DNA from 4 places in the Halomonas sp. MS1 genome. Region 1 is predicted to be linked to each of the others. Evidence: predicted binding sites of a transcription regulator. Region 1 holds the regulator's gene; each other region holds the start of a gene.
What was found. The regulator LexA, encoded in region 1, represses DNA repair genes until DNA is damaged. The targets are predictions, from matches to a motif close to TACTGTNTANNTANACAGTA.
Positions count from the first base shown of each region.

Region 1 (4,278 bases):
AAGTAACAGCTCGCCGCGAACACGACGAATATCACTGCAAAGCTTTCTAACCTGGTAAGCATTCTCGACATTTCTAGCGAATAAAATGACACCGCCCACAGCAGGGTCCATCAAAAGATGTTTTTCAGCTTTGGTTAATCGCGGCCCTTCAAGGTCAAGCATGACCGGGCCTAAAGATTGAGTCATTGTGATGGATCCAACAAAAGGGCCGTCAATTTTAGTTGATCAATCTCTCGTGTCAAAAAATCAATAATAAGCTGCCTACGCTTAGCCATTATGAAGCCAAACGGGTGTGCCCGGCGGCGCATGTTCAAAAAGATAAAGCAGATCATCATTGCGCAGCCGAATACACCCATGTGAAGCGGCCACGCCCATCGGTTGATCAGGTGGCGTGCCATGAAGATAGATAAAACGACGCTGAGTGTCGACATCCCCGCCTCGATTCACTCCTCTCTCTAAACCACAGAGCCACATAATGCGCGTTAAGATCCAATCACGATGAGGGAATTCCGCCGCAAGCGCCGACGTAAACACTTCCCCAGTCCACCGCCGCCCCCGAAAAACAGCATTATCAGCTAAACCGCCCCCTATCGATGCGCGGATATAATGCCATCCCAGGGGGGTTTGACCACTGCCTTCCTGCTGCCCTACGCCTTTTTCACCGGTGGACACAGCGCACGTGTACTGCAGCGTGCGCCCTTGCCACCAGCATAGCTGCTGGTGTTTGATATTGATGTCTATCCAACCACCATTCTGCGGGGGTAGTTCAGCTAGCGTGGGCGTTCGCATAATGTCCTTCATCAGCAGCAGGCGGTAGCGGAGCATTCATGGCAGCAACCACGACAGGGCGTAAACGTCTTACCAAATCCCTGACGGTTACTTGCTCATTATAGTCTTTCGCGGCAATGTCACGCAGCGCATCTAAACCCGACAGCGTAAAAATCACGGTGCCCAGCATGAAATGCAGTCGCCAAAAACGCTCAGCATCAGGTAAATCTGGCGTTGCCTGGCGCACCAACTCAGTAAAGCGGGTAAACACGTCTCCGTACTGCTGTTGGATATAACGGCGTAAATGCCCTTGTGCCTGGCTATACGCCAACCCTAGCAGACGCATAAACACCTTCAGGCTATTGCGCTCAGCTGGCACTGCCAGCACCGTGCTTGCCATTGTTTCCAACAGCACTTCAAGCGGAATCACATCACCGTTGTACTGCGCTTCCAGCTCATCAAGCGCCGTGTGAAAACGTTGTGAGAAGGGATCTAAATAGCGCGCAAATACCGCCTGGATAAGCGCCTTTTTAGAACCAAAGTGGTAATTGACGGCAGCCAAATTAACCCGTGCTTTACTGGTGATATTGCGTAGCGATGTTTCGGCAAAACCACGCTCGGCAAACAGCACCTCAGCGGTATCGAGGATACGTGTTACCGTATCAGATTGCGCCATAGCGCCCTCCAGAAAACGAGTGTTTAAAACATCGTTAAATACTATGCCATAACGCTATTTGGCTCAATCACTTATCTTTAGCTTTTTACCCAACGCTCAAATGCACCCTAGGCCCCTATTCAAACACCTGCCATCAGACGCTCCGTCGACAGAGCCCCTCACACTCGTCGTTCCTATCTCCATTCCTGACACCATTCGCATAATGACTGCCATGCCATAGCGAAACGCTCTAGCATGTACTGGACAGAGCAACATACTGTATACTTAACCACATACTGTTTAAGCCGACATGTAGCCACTGTCTTGTTCAATTTTTTGGAGTTTGTTATGTCGCGTCCTCTTACTGCTCGTCAACAGCATGTTTTTGATTTTATTGTTAAAACGATGTCTGAATTCGGCTATCCGCCGACCCGCGCAGAAATTGCCAAAGCGCTAGGCTTTCGTTCTCCTAACGCTGCTGAAGAGCATTTACGAGCGCTTGAGCGCAAAGGTGCCATCCGCATTATCCGTAACACCTCGCGGGGGATTCGACTGCCTAATCAGGAACCACAGGATATCGGTGATGTCTCGGCAACAGCGCCTGCCGCCAACGTAGAACCACTACCGAATGGCTTACCAGTCATTGGCGAAGTGGCCGCAGGAAGCCCGATTCTAGCAGCGGAACACATTGATCGTTATTGCCCACTCCCCGCTGAATACTTTACCCCCAAAGCGGATTACCTTCTTCGGGTGCGAGGCTTGTCAATGAAGGATGTTGGCATACTGGAAGGCGACCTTCTTGCCGTGCATCGCACCGACCGGGTTCGTGATGGCCAAATCGTGGTGGCAAGGTTAGAAGATGAAGTCACTGTAAAACGCTTTAAACGACAGGGCCATACGGTGACGCTGATTGCTGAAAACAGCGACTTTGCGCCCATAGAAATTGACCTGCGTACGCAGCAGTTGGATATCGAAGGGGTGGGAGTTGGTGTCATACGTGGCGGTAACGGCCAAGCACTGGGATAAGCGAGTAAGTGTAAATGCCGGTGAGGCACTCGATAGAGATACTCACCGGCTATCGCAATGTTACTGAGAGTCTATATAGCGACGATCATTAAACGTAGCTACCCAACTCGGGTGATACACCAATAAAATACTGAGTAACATCCCTGTGATAAAAGCCTCGGAGGGCATTAACAGGGGTAAGAAGCGCGCATACTCTTGGGCTAAGTACACAGCTTCAGAGTCAGTACCCGCCACCATGATTAGCAAGACCGCCGACAACCCTCCTGCCAGTGTTGACAGCGCTGCGCCAAAAAAGCCGCATACGAATAAAAAGATCATCAAGTTATCCGGCAGGCGCCGGTCTACCCATCGCCATACCAGACCGGTAATGACCGCAGGTACAATGCCGGTTACCAACACATTAGCGCCTAGTAACGCCCATTCGTTACGGCCAATGGCTGACATCGCAACATTAATCAGCACATTGCTGATTAATGCGAGAGGCATTTTGAATACCAACGTCATTAAGACGGTGAAGACTAAGTGCAGGGTTAACCAATCGACTGCCTGAGCACGCAGTTGCCACATCAACACCACAGCGAGCGTCGCGGCTAACCACCGATGCTGAAGAGCCACATCGCCTATCAGCACTCGCCAAGGGCGCAGCCATATCATCCACGCAAGTACGCTCAACGATACCAACCACGTCAGCAACAATGCCCAGGGAGCTAAAACACTTTGCGCGAAAGACATGGATGCCCCTATCTACCCGTCAGCTAACGACAAGCCAGCTGTAAACTCGAATTGACTAAAAACGCTGCGTATCTAAACAACATGATCAGCTGAACACCACGGTCTTATTGCCATGGATTAATACCCGGTCTTCTAAATGCCATCGTAAACCACGCGCCAATACCGCTTTTTCGACATCGCGCCCAAAGCGCACGAGATCCGTTGGCGTATGGCAATGACTTACCCGATGAATATCTTGTTCAATAATCGGCCCAGCATCCAGTTCTTCAGTGACATAGTGACAGGTAGCTCCGATTAGCTTAACGCCACGCTGGTAAGCTTGATGGTAGGGCTTAGCACCGGCAAAAGAGGGTAAGAAACTGTGGTGGATGTTAATCACCCGTCCCGCGTAACGCGAGCAGAGCGAAGGTGGCAAAATTTGCATGTAACGTGCCAGCACAACGCAGTCAGCCCTTGCGCTATCAATCTGCGCTTGCACCTGCTCGAAAGCAGCCTGCTTGTTATCAGGATCTACGGGCACATGATGGTAAGGAATGCCATACCACTCAGTGAGTGATCGCATATCCTCATGATTTGAAATAACCCCGACAATATCGCAATCAAGCTCCCCAGCCTGCCAACGATAAAGCAGATCAACCAGACAGTGAGACTCCCGCGACACCATCAACACCACACGCCTACGCTTTTGAGTATCGACGAGCGACCACTGCATATTGAAGGCTTTAGCCACCGGCTCAAACGCACTACGTAACGCCTCCGCCGACATACCCAACGAATCTGCCAAAATTTCGTATCGCATGAAGAATCGGCCGGTCTCAAGATCAGAGTGCTGACTTGCTTCAGTGATAGAACCACCTTGTTGAGCAATAAAGCTTGAGACACGCGCCACAATGCCCACTTGATCAGGGCAAGAAACCACCAAACGGTAATAATGAGACATAAATAAACACTCTTGACATATTTTAACGGCACGTTCGACAAGCACCTACCAGCGGTAGGGAAGCAGTATATAGGCGAAATAGTGTACCTTATGCTTATCAAGGAAGCACCGCAGCCAAATGCCACGATGATTGTTACCCGCCCCTGCCTTCCCGTAT
Region 1 is NZ_CP098926.1:3,532,704-3,536,981, reverse strand. It holds gene nagZ (beta-N-acetylhexosaminidase) at 1-186, opposite strand, end outside; gene NF683_RS16290 (L,D-transpeptidase) at 268-789, opposite strand; gene NF683_RS16285 (TetR/AcrR family transcriptional regulator) at 767-1,444, opposite strand; gene lexA (transcriptional repressor LexA) at 1,772-2,449, shown strand; gene NF683_RS16275 (energy-coupling factor ABC transporter permease) at 2,510-3,181, opposite strand; gene purU (formyltetrahydrofolate deformylase) at 3,267-4,121, opposite strand.

Region 2 (4,278 bases), 620 kb from region 1:
CGTGGTGGCACGCACATCGTCCATCCAACCGCCAATATTAGCATCACGGTCGCGCTCTAACGCGGTGCGGCTGTCGCTTGTATCTTCGCTGGGTAACAACTCCTCTAAGGTGATCGGTTGTGGGCTGTGCGCCGTCACGTTAACCGCCACCACAAAATCCGCTTCGTGGGTGGCTAATATCGGCATGATCGGCAGTGGGTTCAGCAAGCCGCCATCAACGAGTACTTGGCCACCCACATGTACTGGGGTAATGACACCCGGCACGGCAATAGAGGCACGGATTGCCTGGAGTAACGGGCCATTTTGAAACCACACCTCACGTTGACGAACCAGATCCGTCGCGACGGTCGTCACCGGAATAGGCAGGTCTTCGATCAGCATATCGCCGACCAGCTCTTCAAGTTTGCTCATGACCTTATTCGCTCGCATGGCGCCCATCGGGCTCCAGGTCACATCGACCAGCTTGAGCACATCTAAATAGTCCAGGTTACACACCCACTCCCGGTATTCAGGCAGCTTGCCAGCGGCATAAATACCAGCAATTAGCGCGCCCATAGAGCAACCCGCAATCGAAATTATCTCGAAGCCGCGCGCTTCTAATGCTTCGATAACACCGATATGGGCATAGCCCCTGGCCCCTCCACTCCCTAATACCAGCGCAACCTTATTACCGCCATTCAAGCAGCTACTTGCCACAGGTGTTTTAACAACATGCGCTACTTTTTTCTTCATCGTCATCTTCCTAACGCGAGCAATCAGGTACCCGCTACGCTTGCTGACTGATTGTGCTGGCCACGTGATGAACCGCCTGGGGCTCAAGATGCAGATGATGGCCACCCGCTAGTACATGGCGCGTTAACTGTGGTACTGCTTGGCGCGCTTTTTCTGCCCAGTCCCGCTCGCCTAAAATGCCTCGTTCTCCTTCTATCAATAGTACTGGGGCCTGAATCTCCGCCAGTAGCGCCAACACTTGCTGGGGCGTAAAGCGCACCAAAGAAGGCTTTAACAAACGGCTATCCGTGCGCATTTGCACATGCCCATCGGCAGTGGCCTGGGTGTTGCGCTCGACAAGTGGCGTAGCGGTGATGCTGTCCAGCGGCGTGACACCTCCGGCTACCCGCGCTGCAACTGCACTCTCAACATCGGGATAACGAGGAGGACGGGAAAGCGGCCGCCGATAGGCCACTAGCCCTTTGCGTAGTTGGCTGGCAGTCTCTTCGGCAGGTGTGTTTAGCGCTCCTAAGCCATCTAACAGAATTAGCTTATCTACCCGCTCAGGCAGCGCTGCCGAGACTAGGCAAGCCACGGCTGCCCCCATCGAGTGAGCAAGTAGCGTCGCCTTTTCGATCTCTAATGACTCCATGGTATCCAGCACGTCCTGGGTATAGTCCCATAGTGCATAGTCGCTTCCTGCAGGCGCATGAGCCGAATGCCCGTGACCGCGGAAGTCGATCGCCACAATGCGAATATCCAGTGCTTTCACCAATAGCGGCGCCAGCCGACTGAAGCTCGCCGCGTTGTCTAGCCAACCATGTAGCGCCACCCAAGTAGGCGCAGTGCTACGCCCCCAGCTAAGCGCCGCCAGCCGACCATTCGCCAGGGAAAGCGGCTGCGCAGCGGTACCGACGTGGGTCGATTCATTCATAAGCAGGATCTCTTAAAAGCCGGATAACCAAGCAATGTCATATACGTCAGATGACGCTCTAAGGCGTAAACGTTACCATGCTAAGCGCAGCGCATCTGCCGCTTTTATGCAGATAACGCTTGCGTGCTGCAACTACTTCGAAATGCTCTTAACGATGATGACCAACAGGAAAATGACTATGAAACCACGTCGTGACACCCGTGCTCGCAACCTTGTGTTCTTGATTACCGTGATCAGTGCGTTGGTGGTTGGTCTGTGGCTTGCTCGCTAAGCCAATTGCACCCACTAAGCCAGTAGCTCCCAGCGTTGAGCGTCGCTTGCAATTTCTCCTTCATGAATAAATACTGTTTATAAACACACTATTTATTCATGAGGATGCCGACGATGCCGTCCCAACCCGCCGCTTTAAAAACTGCCACGTTGGCAACAAGTACGTTTACAACGAGTACATTTCCAACAACGATGGTCGCGACAGCCCTGCCGTTAACCTCTCAGCCATTGCCATTTCCAACGTTATACGGCCGCGCTGGGTTTAGCGGCTTCCCTTCACCTGCTCAAGATTACGAACCACGCACGTTAGATCTCAATGAGCGACTGATTAAACATCCCAACCACACGTTTTACCTCACCGCCGCGGGCGACAGCATGGAAGGCTGGGGGATATTCGAAGGTGATTTGCTGGTGGTAGATCGCAGCATACCGCCCCGCTTAGGGCATATCCTGGTCGCCATGTTTGAAGAGGAAGTACTGATAAAGCGTTATGCGCTCTATCAAGGCACACCACACCTCTGCTCGGCACATCCCCACTATCCACCGCTGCCGTTAGAAGAGACAAACTGCCAGCTATGGGGTGTGGTGCGCGCCGTGGTGCATGAGTATTTGCCATGATTGGCCTTGTTGATGCCAATAATTTTTATGTTTCCTGCGAGCGTGTTTTTAAGCCCGCGCTTGAAGGCAAACCCGTGGGCGTGATGTCGAATAACGATGGCTGTGTGATCGCCCGCTCGGCCGAAATGAAAGCCTTGGAAATCCCCATGGGCACTCCCGCTTTCCAACTGGAAGGTTTGCGCCGACGGGGAGAGATTCACTTACTGTCATCAAACTACGAGCTGTATGGCGACATGTCCGCACGACTCGCCCAGCTACTGCGGGATGCCTGTCCAGACGTCGCGCCTTACTCTATTGATGAAATGTTTATCTACCTGGATGGCTTCAACGACACTCAATGCCAAACACTCGGGGAAGCTGTGCGCCGCCGTGTTCGCCGCTATTTAGGGCTACCTGTATGCGTAGGGCTGGCACCTACCCATACGCTAGCCAAGCTCGCTAATCACGTTGCCAAACAGCAGCCTCACTACCAAGGCGTCTGCCTACTCACTGCCAACAGCCCGACCACTACGGCGCTGCTTAAACAGCTGCCGGTGAATGACGTATGGGGCGTCGGCAGACGCTTAGCAGAACGGCTTGCAGTGAGCGGTATTCGCACGGCGTGGCAGTTGCGGGAGTTCGATCCAAAGCAGCTTCGCAAACGATTTTCAGTGGTGCTTGCACGTACAGCGCTAGAGCTACGTGGCACCTCCTGCTTGGCAATGAACGCATTAGAAGAGCCGCGTCAGCGTATTATGACGTCACGCTCTTTTGGCCAAGCAACCGGTGTAAAAGCGGAATTGCACGCAGCGCTGCGCCGCCATGCTCAGCGCAGTGCCGAAAAACTGCGCCAGCAGAAAAGCCTTACCCGCGCCGTATTGCTATTTCTAAACACCAACCGCCATCGTAAAGACCAGCCTCAGCTTTCACCTAGCGCGATGATTCCCCTGGCATCGCCAAGCGACGATACCCGCACCATTTTAGAAGCCGTGCGCGAAGGGTTGGAACAGATGTATCGGCCGGGTTTTCAGTTTATGAAGGCCGGTGTCATGCTATTGGACTTAGTCGATGCACAGCAGTATCAGCTTTCGCTGTTGCAGCCTTCACATAAAGCGCACCCGCACTTGATGAACGCCGTTGACGCCATTAATCAGCGCATGGGGCAAGGCACGATTCGCTTTGGAATGACAGAGGCGGAAGCACCGTGGCAGTTGCGCTGTGCGCACCGCTCTAACCGTTACACCACCTGCTGGGACGAACTCATGGAGGCAGGCACTCACCCTGGCGCCATTGCAGCTGCCAGGGTGAAGCGTGAACAACAGCGGCTAGCGCGAGCTCAGCGCTTGGCGCAGCCGAGGGCTTAGGGTCTCCCCCACTGCAACCATGACCACCAAAACCACTAGCAGCCACGGCCAATGCACCGCGAACGAAACTTGGTAAAGCCCCAAGGCATCAGCAAAGATAACCAAAATACCCAACGGACTAACGTAGCGCACCATGGTCAGCCATAGCGCATAAGGCAACGGAGCAAGGCCCAGTTCGTCGCGGAAGGTTTCGCTTTTCAGCACAAACCCCGCCAACACGACCGTACCCAATCCCCCTAGCGGCATCATCCAGCGCGAGGTCAGGTAATCAAGCCAGTCGAAAAAGGTTTTACCCGCCAGTGTCCAATCAGCGCCCAGGTTAAACGACAGCATCGCCAGCGTGCTGATCAGCCATAGCACAATGCCCGTCGCCCAAGAGGCCGATTTGCGGGTCATGCCTTT
Region 2 is NZ_CP098926.1:2,913,557-2,917,834, reverse strand. It holds gene NF683_RS13245 (patatin-like phospholipase family protein) at 1-732, opposite strand, end outside; gene NF683_RS13240 (alpha/beta fold hydrolase) at 767-1,645, opposite strand; gene NF683_RS13235 (LexA family protein) at 2,108-2,533, shown strand; gene NF683_RS13230 (Y-family DNA polymerase) at 2,530-3,876, shown strand; gene NF683_RS13225 (sodium-dependent transporter) at 3,838-4,278, opposite strand, start outside.
Region 2: the regulator LexA is predicted to act here: its motif matches at 1,988-2,007, upstream of NF683_RS13235 (LexA family protein).

Region 3 (4,278 bases), 1.6 Mb from region 1:
GGCTTTCTTCTGCACCATCGGCATACGCGTCTGGCCACCGACCAGAATCACTTCGTCGATTTCAGATGCAGACAAACCAGCATCTTTCAGCGCCATTTTGCACGGGTCGAGCGAGCGCTGTACCAGATCTTCAACCAACGACTCCAGCTTGGCACGCGTCACCTTCACGTTAAGGTGTTTCGGGCCAGTGTTGTCAGCGGTGATGTACGGCAAGTTAACGTCTGTCTGCTGGGCACTGGAAAGCTCAATTTTAGCCTTCTCAGCCGCTTCTTTCAGGCGCTGCATCGCGAGGTTGTCGCCAGACAGATCCATACCGCTGTCCGCTTTGAACTGGTCAACTAAGTAGTTGATCAGCGCCAAGTCGAAGTCTTCGCCGCCCAGGAAGGTGTCGCCGTTGGTGGCCAACACTTCAAACTGAGTTTCGCCGTCAACGTCGGCCACTTCGATAATAGAGATATCGAAAGTACCGCCACCCAGGTCATATACCGCGATGGTTTTATCACCACGGGATTTGTCCATACCGTAGGCCAATGCAGCAGCGGTCGGCTCGTTAATGATGCGCTTAACATCAAGACCGGCGATGCGACCCGCATCTTTCGTGGCCTGGCGCTGGCTGTCGTTAAAGTACGCCGGTACAGTGATGACCGCTTCAGTTACCGCTTCACCGAGGTAGTCTTCGGCAGTTTTCTTCATTTTCTTCAGCACTTCCGCACTTACCTGCGGCGGCGCCATTTTTTTGCCTTTTACTTCAACCCAGGCATCACCGTTGTCGGCTTCGGCGATTTTATAAGGCACCATTTTGATGTCTTTTTGTACGACATCATCTTTGAAGCGACGGCCAATCAGGCGCTTGATCGCGTAAAGGGTGTTCTCAGGGTTGGTGACGGCCTGACGTTTTGCCGCCTGGCCTACCAGCGTCTCACCATCGTCGGTGTAAGCAATAATGGAAGGCGTAGTGCGGCCGCCTTCGGCATTTTCAATGACTTTAGCGCTGTCACCATCGAGCACTGCCACACAAGAGTTGGTGGTGCCCAGATCGATACCAATAATGCGTCCCATAGCAAAAACCTCGAATTCGGTTGTTACAAAACTGATGTTTGAAAGCTGATGTCAAAAAATCTGCTTTTTGAAATTTAAAGCGTTTGCGGGTTTTCCCGCGGGTTGCCCTTTATTTGGGGGCCGCTTGCAGCATTTCAAGGGGCTTTTTTTGCTTTGCGTCAGCCAATGCTTAATTGGCTTTTTGGCTAACCACCACCATCGCGGGGCGAACTAGGCGGCCGTTAAGCAAATAACCCTTCTGCATCACATCCATGACGGTATTGGGTTCAAGCTCGGGATTCGGCACCATCGCCATCGCTTCGTGAACTTGGGGGTCGAAGGGTTCACCCTGGGGTTCAACGCTTTCCACGCCAAATTTATTCAATACGCCTAACTGCATTTTGAGGGTCATGGAAACGCCCTCACGATGTACGTCAGAGGCTCCGTCTTCCATGCTCTCTAGGGCTTTTTCCAGACTATCAACAACGGGCAACAGCTCTTTAACAAATTTTTCTAAAGCAAACTTACGCGCTTTTTCAGCCTCTTGCTCAGCTCGGCGACGCACGTTTTGAGCTTCAGCAGCGGCACGTAGCGCTTGGTCTTTAGCTTCCGCCAAGCTCTGCTCAAGCTCTTCCACCTGAGCGGCTAGCATATCGGCTTCCGGGTTTCCCACGCCGTCCTCTAACGCAGCGTCGTCCTCGATTAACCCTTCCAGCTCACCCTCGACCAGGCGCTCTTCAGCCGCTTGCTCGGTGACTTCCGCCTCTTGCTCTTGGCGGGCCAGCTCATCTTCTAATGGGGTTTGCGGTTCTTTTGCCATGCCTAGCTCCTGAAAAGTATCCAGCGGTGGCATTAACGGCCACCTCGGTTAAGTAACGAGTATTAACCACGTATGGACGCTATATGGGGGCCATAAAAGCCATCTCAAGAGGGGCATTGAAGTGAGTTATAGACTACTGTATAAAACAACAATTATTGGATAAGTATCCAGCTTCTGTGCCGCACCGCCTCAGGAGGCCTTATGCTCACGCAGCTAGCAATCCAAGATTACGCTATTGTTGACCGCCTTGAACTCGACCTAACCCGTGGTATGACGGCGATTACCGGGGAAACTGGGGCAGGCAAATCGATTTTACTCGGGGCCCTTGGCCTATGTTTGGGTGAGCGTGCCGACGCTGGCAGCGTGCGCCATGGACGTGAGCGCACCGACCTTTCCGCTCGTTTTGATATTCAACATCTACCCGCTGCCACAGAGTGGTTGACTGCTCGCGAGCTGCCTGCTGAAGAGTGCTTGCTGCGCCGTGTGGTTACCGCCAGCGGTCGCTCCAAAGCGTGGATCAATGGCCACCCTGCCACCATCGCTGACCTAAAATCGCTGGGCGAGCAGCTGATTCAAATCCATGGACAGCATGCTCATCAGGCACTCATGCGTGAAGAAACCCACCTCGCCCTGCTAGATGATTATGCCGGGCTACGTGAGCGTAGCCAGCAGTTGGCTGAAACCTTCCGCGAGTGGCGCAGCGCCCGGCGGCGATTAAAAAAACTCAGCGAAGAAGGCAGTGAAGTTGAGGCAAAGCGGCAACTGCTGCGCTACCAAGTAGAAGAATTAGATCAACTGGGATTGGCAGAGGGTGAGCTGCAAACGCTAGAAGAGGAGCAGCATACCCTCGCCCATGCGGAAGAGACGCTGCGTGAAACCCAGTTTGCCGCCGACTGCTGCGCGAGCGATGAAGGTGGCGCTCTGTCGCTGTTAAATCAAGCCTATGCCCATTTAAGCGCGTTACCCGGCAGTGACAAAGGCACACTGGCCAATACCTTGGCTATGCTTAGCGATGCGCGCATTCAAGTAGAGGAAGCTTCCAGCGAGCTAAATCGTCTTGCCAGTACGACTGAACTAGACCCAGAGCGCCTAGCCTGGGTAGAAGAACGGCTTGGCGATGTCCACCGTATTGCCCGTAAACACCACGTTGCCCCGGAAGAGATTTGCGCACTGCATGCCCGGCTCAGCCAGGAAGTCGAACTGCTAGAAGCCAGCGACGACGACCTGGAGTCGTTAAGCAACCAAGTGTCTGAATACCGCGAGCGCTATCGCAGTGATGCCAAACAACTAAGCGAGGCGCGACAAAAAGCCGCCGTTCGCTTGGGCAAAGAAGTGCAGCAGCAGCTAGGGTTCTTGGCGATGGGTAAAGCACGCTTTGACGTGGACGTTACCCCGCGTGAAACGCCTACGCCGGAAGGCCTGGACCACGTCCAATTCCTGATTAGCGCGAACCCAGGCCAGCCCGCCAGGCCGCTAACCAAAGTGGCTTCGGGCGGTGAATTATCGCGCATCAGCCTTGCCATTCAAGTGGTGGCCGCTTCCCACTCCACCATTCCCAGCTTGGTCTTCGATGAAGTGGACGTGGGTATCTCGGGAGCGACGGCCGAAATTGTCGGTCAACTGCTGCGCAAGCTCGGCGAAAACGGTCAAGTAATGACTGTCACCCACCTGCCTCAGGTCGCCGCTCAGGCGCATCAGCACCTGCATATTGAAAAACGCGCCAAACGAGATAGCACGCTGACCCATATGGCCCTGCTGGACGAACAGGGGCGTATCAGCGAACTCGCCCGCATGTTGGGCGGTGTAACGCTATCTGACCAAACACTCGCCCACGCCCGCGAAATGCTGCACGCGAGCCAACGGCCACCGCACTAAGCGCTTTTTTCAATCGACAACGCGCTAGCAAACGCCACACACTATAAAAAACGCCCCTAGGGCGCGAATGAGTCATCACTCGCACCCTAGGGGCGTTTTATTTAGCGCGACTATTTTTTATTTGTGGGGCCGCTGTCCTGTCGGGTTACGTCCGACCCACGGGGGCGTACGTAAAGCACCAGGGCATGGTCCACAAGTTCATAGCCGTGCTCTTCGGCGATCTCTTGCTGACGTCGCTCGATGATTTCATCGACAAACTCAATGATTTCACCACTTTCTAAACACACCATATGGTCGTGGTGGTCTTCTTGAGTCATCTCGAACACCGCGTGGCCACCATCAAAATTATGACGGATCACCAAGCCTGCTGATTCAAACTGAGTCAGCACGCGGTACACGGTAGCCAAGCCAACATCCTCGCCCGCATCAATCAGTGTTTTGTACACTTCTTCTGCGCTAAGGTGGTGTTGACCCGAAGCATTTTCGAGAATCTGCAGGATCTTGACGCGCGGCAGGGTTACTTTCAGCCCGGCTTTGCGCAGTTC
Region 3 is NZ_CP098926.1:1,932,126-1,936,403, reverse strand. It holds gene dnaK (molecular chaperone DnaK) at 1-1,059, opposite strand, end outside; gene grpE (nucleotide exchange factor GrpE) at 1,229-1,858, opposite strand; gene recN (DNA repair protein RecN) at 2,060-3,733, shown strand; gene fur (ferric iron uptake transcriptional regulator) at 3,844-4,278, opposite strand, start outside.
Region 3: the regulator LexA is predicted to act here: its motif matches at 1,993-2,012, upstream of recN (DNA repair protein RecN).

Region 4 (4,278 bases), 240 kb from region 1:
AATTGGGTCTGCAGGTTACGGGTGGGTGATCCGAGAGCGAGATGCCGCAGATCTTGATACCGATACCGGTGATGGTATTCGAATCGAAAATCGGGATAACCCGGATGAGGTCATTGATAGAAATGGCGGCATACAAACGATAAGTATTGTTCCTGCGCTACGCCCTGGCATTGAAATAAAAATCACGGTTGATGCCGACCAGCTCCCGCCTGATGGCGTCGCAATAACATCAAACGATAATACGCGAGACGGCTGGAGCTGGGTGATAGACCCTAGTCGCTATGCGTATAGAAACGATATAGTTTTGCCGTCACTTAGCAATTCGAATGTGACGTGGAACAAAGCTGGAAGCGATCTAGCTGTATCGTATTTTTCAAATGGTCATTACTACAGGATCACATTCGGCCTCAACGGGTTTAACAATCTGCCTAATTTTAAAAAGGTCGAAATTTCTACAGATGCATTTAACTGGACAAACCTCGTTGACTCACCAACAGACTGGTTACCACCCATACAGGTGCAAGCCGTTAATAATGGCGATGGCGGCAGCAAGATCTATACGGGCGGCAACCATGGCTCTTCCGGCAGCGCGGGCGGGAGTCAAACGGCAAGAAACGTGCACTATTCAATTTCGCCGGACAACTACCTGCTGACTAGTGATGGTTCCGGCTATGCTAATGCGATCATTGTAACTGTTGTAAATGAGGTGATGGCGTACAACACGATTACTACAGAACGCTATGTAATGAGGGAGTCGTACAAATTAGTATTCAGCGTCGGCGGAGTCAGTGTTACGGCAAAGCGTCAGTTTTACGAGGACGTTATACTAGGTAACGATAACGGCCTGCAGGCAACAACTAGCGCGTATGAAAATGTTGGCACGTATATGATATATGGGGGGCAGCAGGGTCGTGCCGTCTTTGATGCCAACCGTGTTGGAGCCGGTGCCGCGTCATCTTATCCAGATGCATGGGCAACTGTTTTCCTAGAGCCCGGCGCGGGCCAGTTTGTGGTCTGGATGGATCGCGAGTTTGGAGCAGGGGCTGGCACGCTAAACCCCAGCACTTACGTGCGGTTTGGGTCGGGCACTAACTGGAAAATCTACAACAACGTTGCTGGCTTTGATGACTTCCCTCTTAGTGCTGGGGATGAGTACAGCTGGCGAGGAGGATACGGCTGGTCTATGCCTAGCTCAATAGCTGACATTGACTCGATGTTCACTTACAGAAATGGAGGAGAAATATTTGCAGCATATGCAGTTGATAATGAGGACTGGTGGTCTATTTAAGCCTCTGGTCTGATATAGCGAAAGCCTGCCGCCTTGAGCGGTTTTTTTGTGCCTGAATATTGGCTCAGCTATACGGCAAATCGCGGACGTTCATTCCGATCTGTCCGCCTCTCGATAAACGCCAGACGCCTTCGGTCATCAAATCTCGGCGCGTCATCACATAGGCAATGCTGCCCGGCTGGGTTGTGTCGCCTATGGGGTGCGCGCCGATGCAGCGGCCTGAATAGAGCCTGCTTTTGTGAATGATGTGGAAATCGATCAAGTCATTCGGCAATCGGTATTTACCCAGGCGCTTCCAGCCTCGGCGCTCCAAGCTCTTACGCCACAGTGTGGCTTGGTACCGCGCGTCCATCACATCGCTTCTGCTGGATTCCAGCGAATGCGGACATGCTCGGCGCTATCGTCAAGCGGCACCATAGTGACATTCTCAATGGTCCCAAGATCCGATAGCAGGCGCGACCAATCCTCTGCCGCGTCATCGGGCTGGCGCTGGATCTCGGTGCAGCTCTCTGACTGAGCCGCAGGAGAATTGATCTTCCGTTTTACGCGCTCGACTAATGCCGCGTAGGTTTTCTCTGACATCATCGCCTCCCTGTTACTGGTTATGCGTACAGTTATTGTGGCGAGTATAGACAACGCAGGAGAGGGGCGTCTACTGGATGGGTGCGGGGGAGTGGTCGCAATTTGGTCGCAGACTGAGTGCGACCAATGTGCTGTATGTAAGTATAGCAAATATGTAAGGTGCTGATTTATCAATAAAGCCTTGTGCAAGCGCGGCCTTTAATAATCGACGCAGCGGATTCAAAATCCGCTGCATCTATATAATTTTTCTGTGACGAGTAATTTGGACCATCCGGCTCCAATGGTACTTGATCGATTCCAACTCATTGCTCTTCGGATCTCTTTCTCTATCGACTGGTTGCCCGCATAAATCTCTTCCAGAAGGTGCATACCGTTTTCTTATTTCCTTAATGCTTTCATGATGCTGCTTAAATCTAGCCCATTCTGTTTCTCTGGCTACGTTCTTATATTTCTGTAAAGCTTCATTGAGAGAGCCCTCATCGAAGGGGGTTTTCTCGCCATAGTCTGGCTTGTTGGCATCTAGCCATTTCCATATAGGGTATCTAGCATCATTCCTTTCCTTTCTTAAGTCTCTGCCGAGGGCAAACCAGTTGCCTATGAACGCGCCGATAAGCCCGGCCAGAATGCCCAGTATCCATTCAGTCAAAACGAAATCCTCTCAATGCAAGCTTGCTGTTTGGTTGCTGACTGGCTGTAGCCAATATAAAGAATGTAAACAAAATAAGGTAGAGAGTCGGCAGTTTAGGTGGGAGAACTGCAGTGCAGGCACGGCCGTGGTTGAGGCTGATTTGCACTCATAATCCCTTGCGCGGAAGCAATAGCCTATCCATTTTCTAACTGAAAACTAGCATGTAACCTGTTGATATTTATAGAGCGAATTGGCTGTATTGGCTGGCGCTTAAACGAGTGGGTATCTATTTATAATCAATGGCTTACTTTGATAGCCGCGTGAAAATGGGGTTGCAAAGGTCGCAGGTTCGAATCCTGTCACTCCGACCAAACAGATAAAACGGTCACTTAGCTATTACAGCGGTGGCCGTTTTTTTGTTTAAAGCTTAATTCTGGATTAGCAATCATTAGCATAAGTTGCGGAGCTTTCTGACACACTATGGATTATCTAACCAAGCAGATCTTATAGGCCTAGCCTGCTAATAGACGCTGCGCGAGATAGCCTGTTGCAAAAGCAAGCCCGGCCGCGGCGGCACCCATGGAAAGAGTACGCAGGCCTGAGCGCCAAGCTGGTAGGCCGTAGACGGCGCTCTTGAGCATGCCAATAGCAAGGAATACGCCGCAAGCCAGCCCTAGACTAGCTAGAAACTGCGTTGTGGTTGCTATATTTGGTATTGTATACGGAAGTAACGGTAGAGCGCCCACGATCAAAAAAGCACTAAAGGTGACTAACGCTGCTCGAAGAGGGTTAAGTCCAACAGATGAAAGCCCATGCTCTTCTTGTAACATGGTAGTCACCCATCTATCTGGTTCACGACATAGCGTTTCCACTACTTGTTCAAGTAGTTCTCCTTCGAAACCTTTGGCGTGAAAAAGTTGGCGAATCTCTTCGCGTTCGCCCTCAGGCACTAGGTCAATATGTTGCCGTTCGATACGCTCAGTACTGGCGATCTGAGCAAGCTGTGCCTGCCCGGCTTCGTAATTGCTGACTGCCATGCTGAAGCCGTCAGCGAGTAAGTTGGCGAAACCGAGTACAAGTGCCACCTGTGGTGAAAAACCTGCGCCAAATGCCCCTGATACAACCGCAAAAGTCGTCACGCAACCATCGATACCGCCGAGCACAGCATCGGGAAGTGTTGATGCTTTTACTGGAGTCGCTAGCCGTTTGCGCACTGCATCAGGATGATGGTCACTAAGTAGACTTTCACGACTTGGGGTTGGCATATCGAGGCCTCGTACTTTCCTGGGGTAAGAGGGCCGTTGAATCATTGCTACAACCCTCAGGTTAGCCTAGCCGCAGCTTACAGCTCACTCCATATCCGCTCGCGTATGTCTTCACTGAGTTCTGATACTTTGCGCATGCGATTGAACGTTGCTTGTGTCATATCTTCTGCAGTGTTGTGGTAGCAAATTGCCATTGATGAGAGGGTTTGAGGTCCTTCAAAGCCGAGCATGCAGCAGGTTAGCTTGCTGTAGATAGGAGTCACCGCTGAAATAAAATCCAGTTCATGACGAAGTGCCCCATTGGCGGCTGCTAGCCAGATACGTTGTAGCTTGGCGATCGAATGCGTGGTTTCCACCCAAGGCTGATACCAAAGCGCCAGCATAGACTCGCTGCTGATGGACTTTGCTGTCAGATTGGGAAACAGTAACGTTGTCATTGTATTGGTCCCTCGTAGACAGATAGGAATAGTATAGCCACCATTAATAGAGTGATTGTAGTTAATGGCTGTTTATTT
Region 4 is NZ_CP098926.1:3,777,234-3,781,511, reverse strand. It holds gene NF683_RS17455 (hypothetical protein) at 1-1,288, shown strand, start outside; gene NF683_RS17450 (hypothetical protein) at 1,353-1,640, opposite strand; gene NF683_RS17445 (DUF1654 domain-containing protein) at 1,640-1,870, opposite strand; gene NF683_RS17440 (hypothetical protein) at 2,106-2,516, opposite strand; gene NF683_RS17435 (VIT1/CCC1 transporter family protein) at 3,011-3,763, opposite strand; gene NF683_RS17430 (hypothetical protein) at 3,841-4,200, opposite strand.
Region 4: the regulator LexA is predicted to act here: its motif matches at 1,885-1,904, upstream of NF683_RS17445 (DUF1654 domain-containing protein).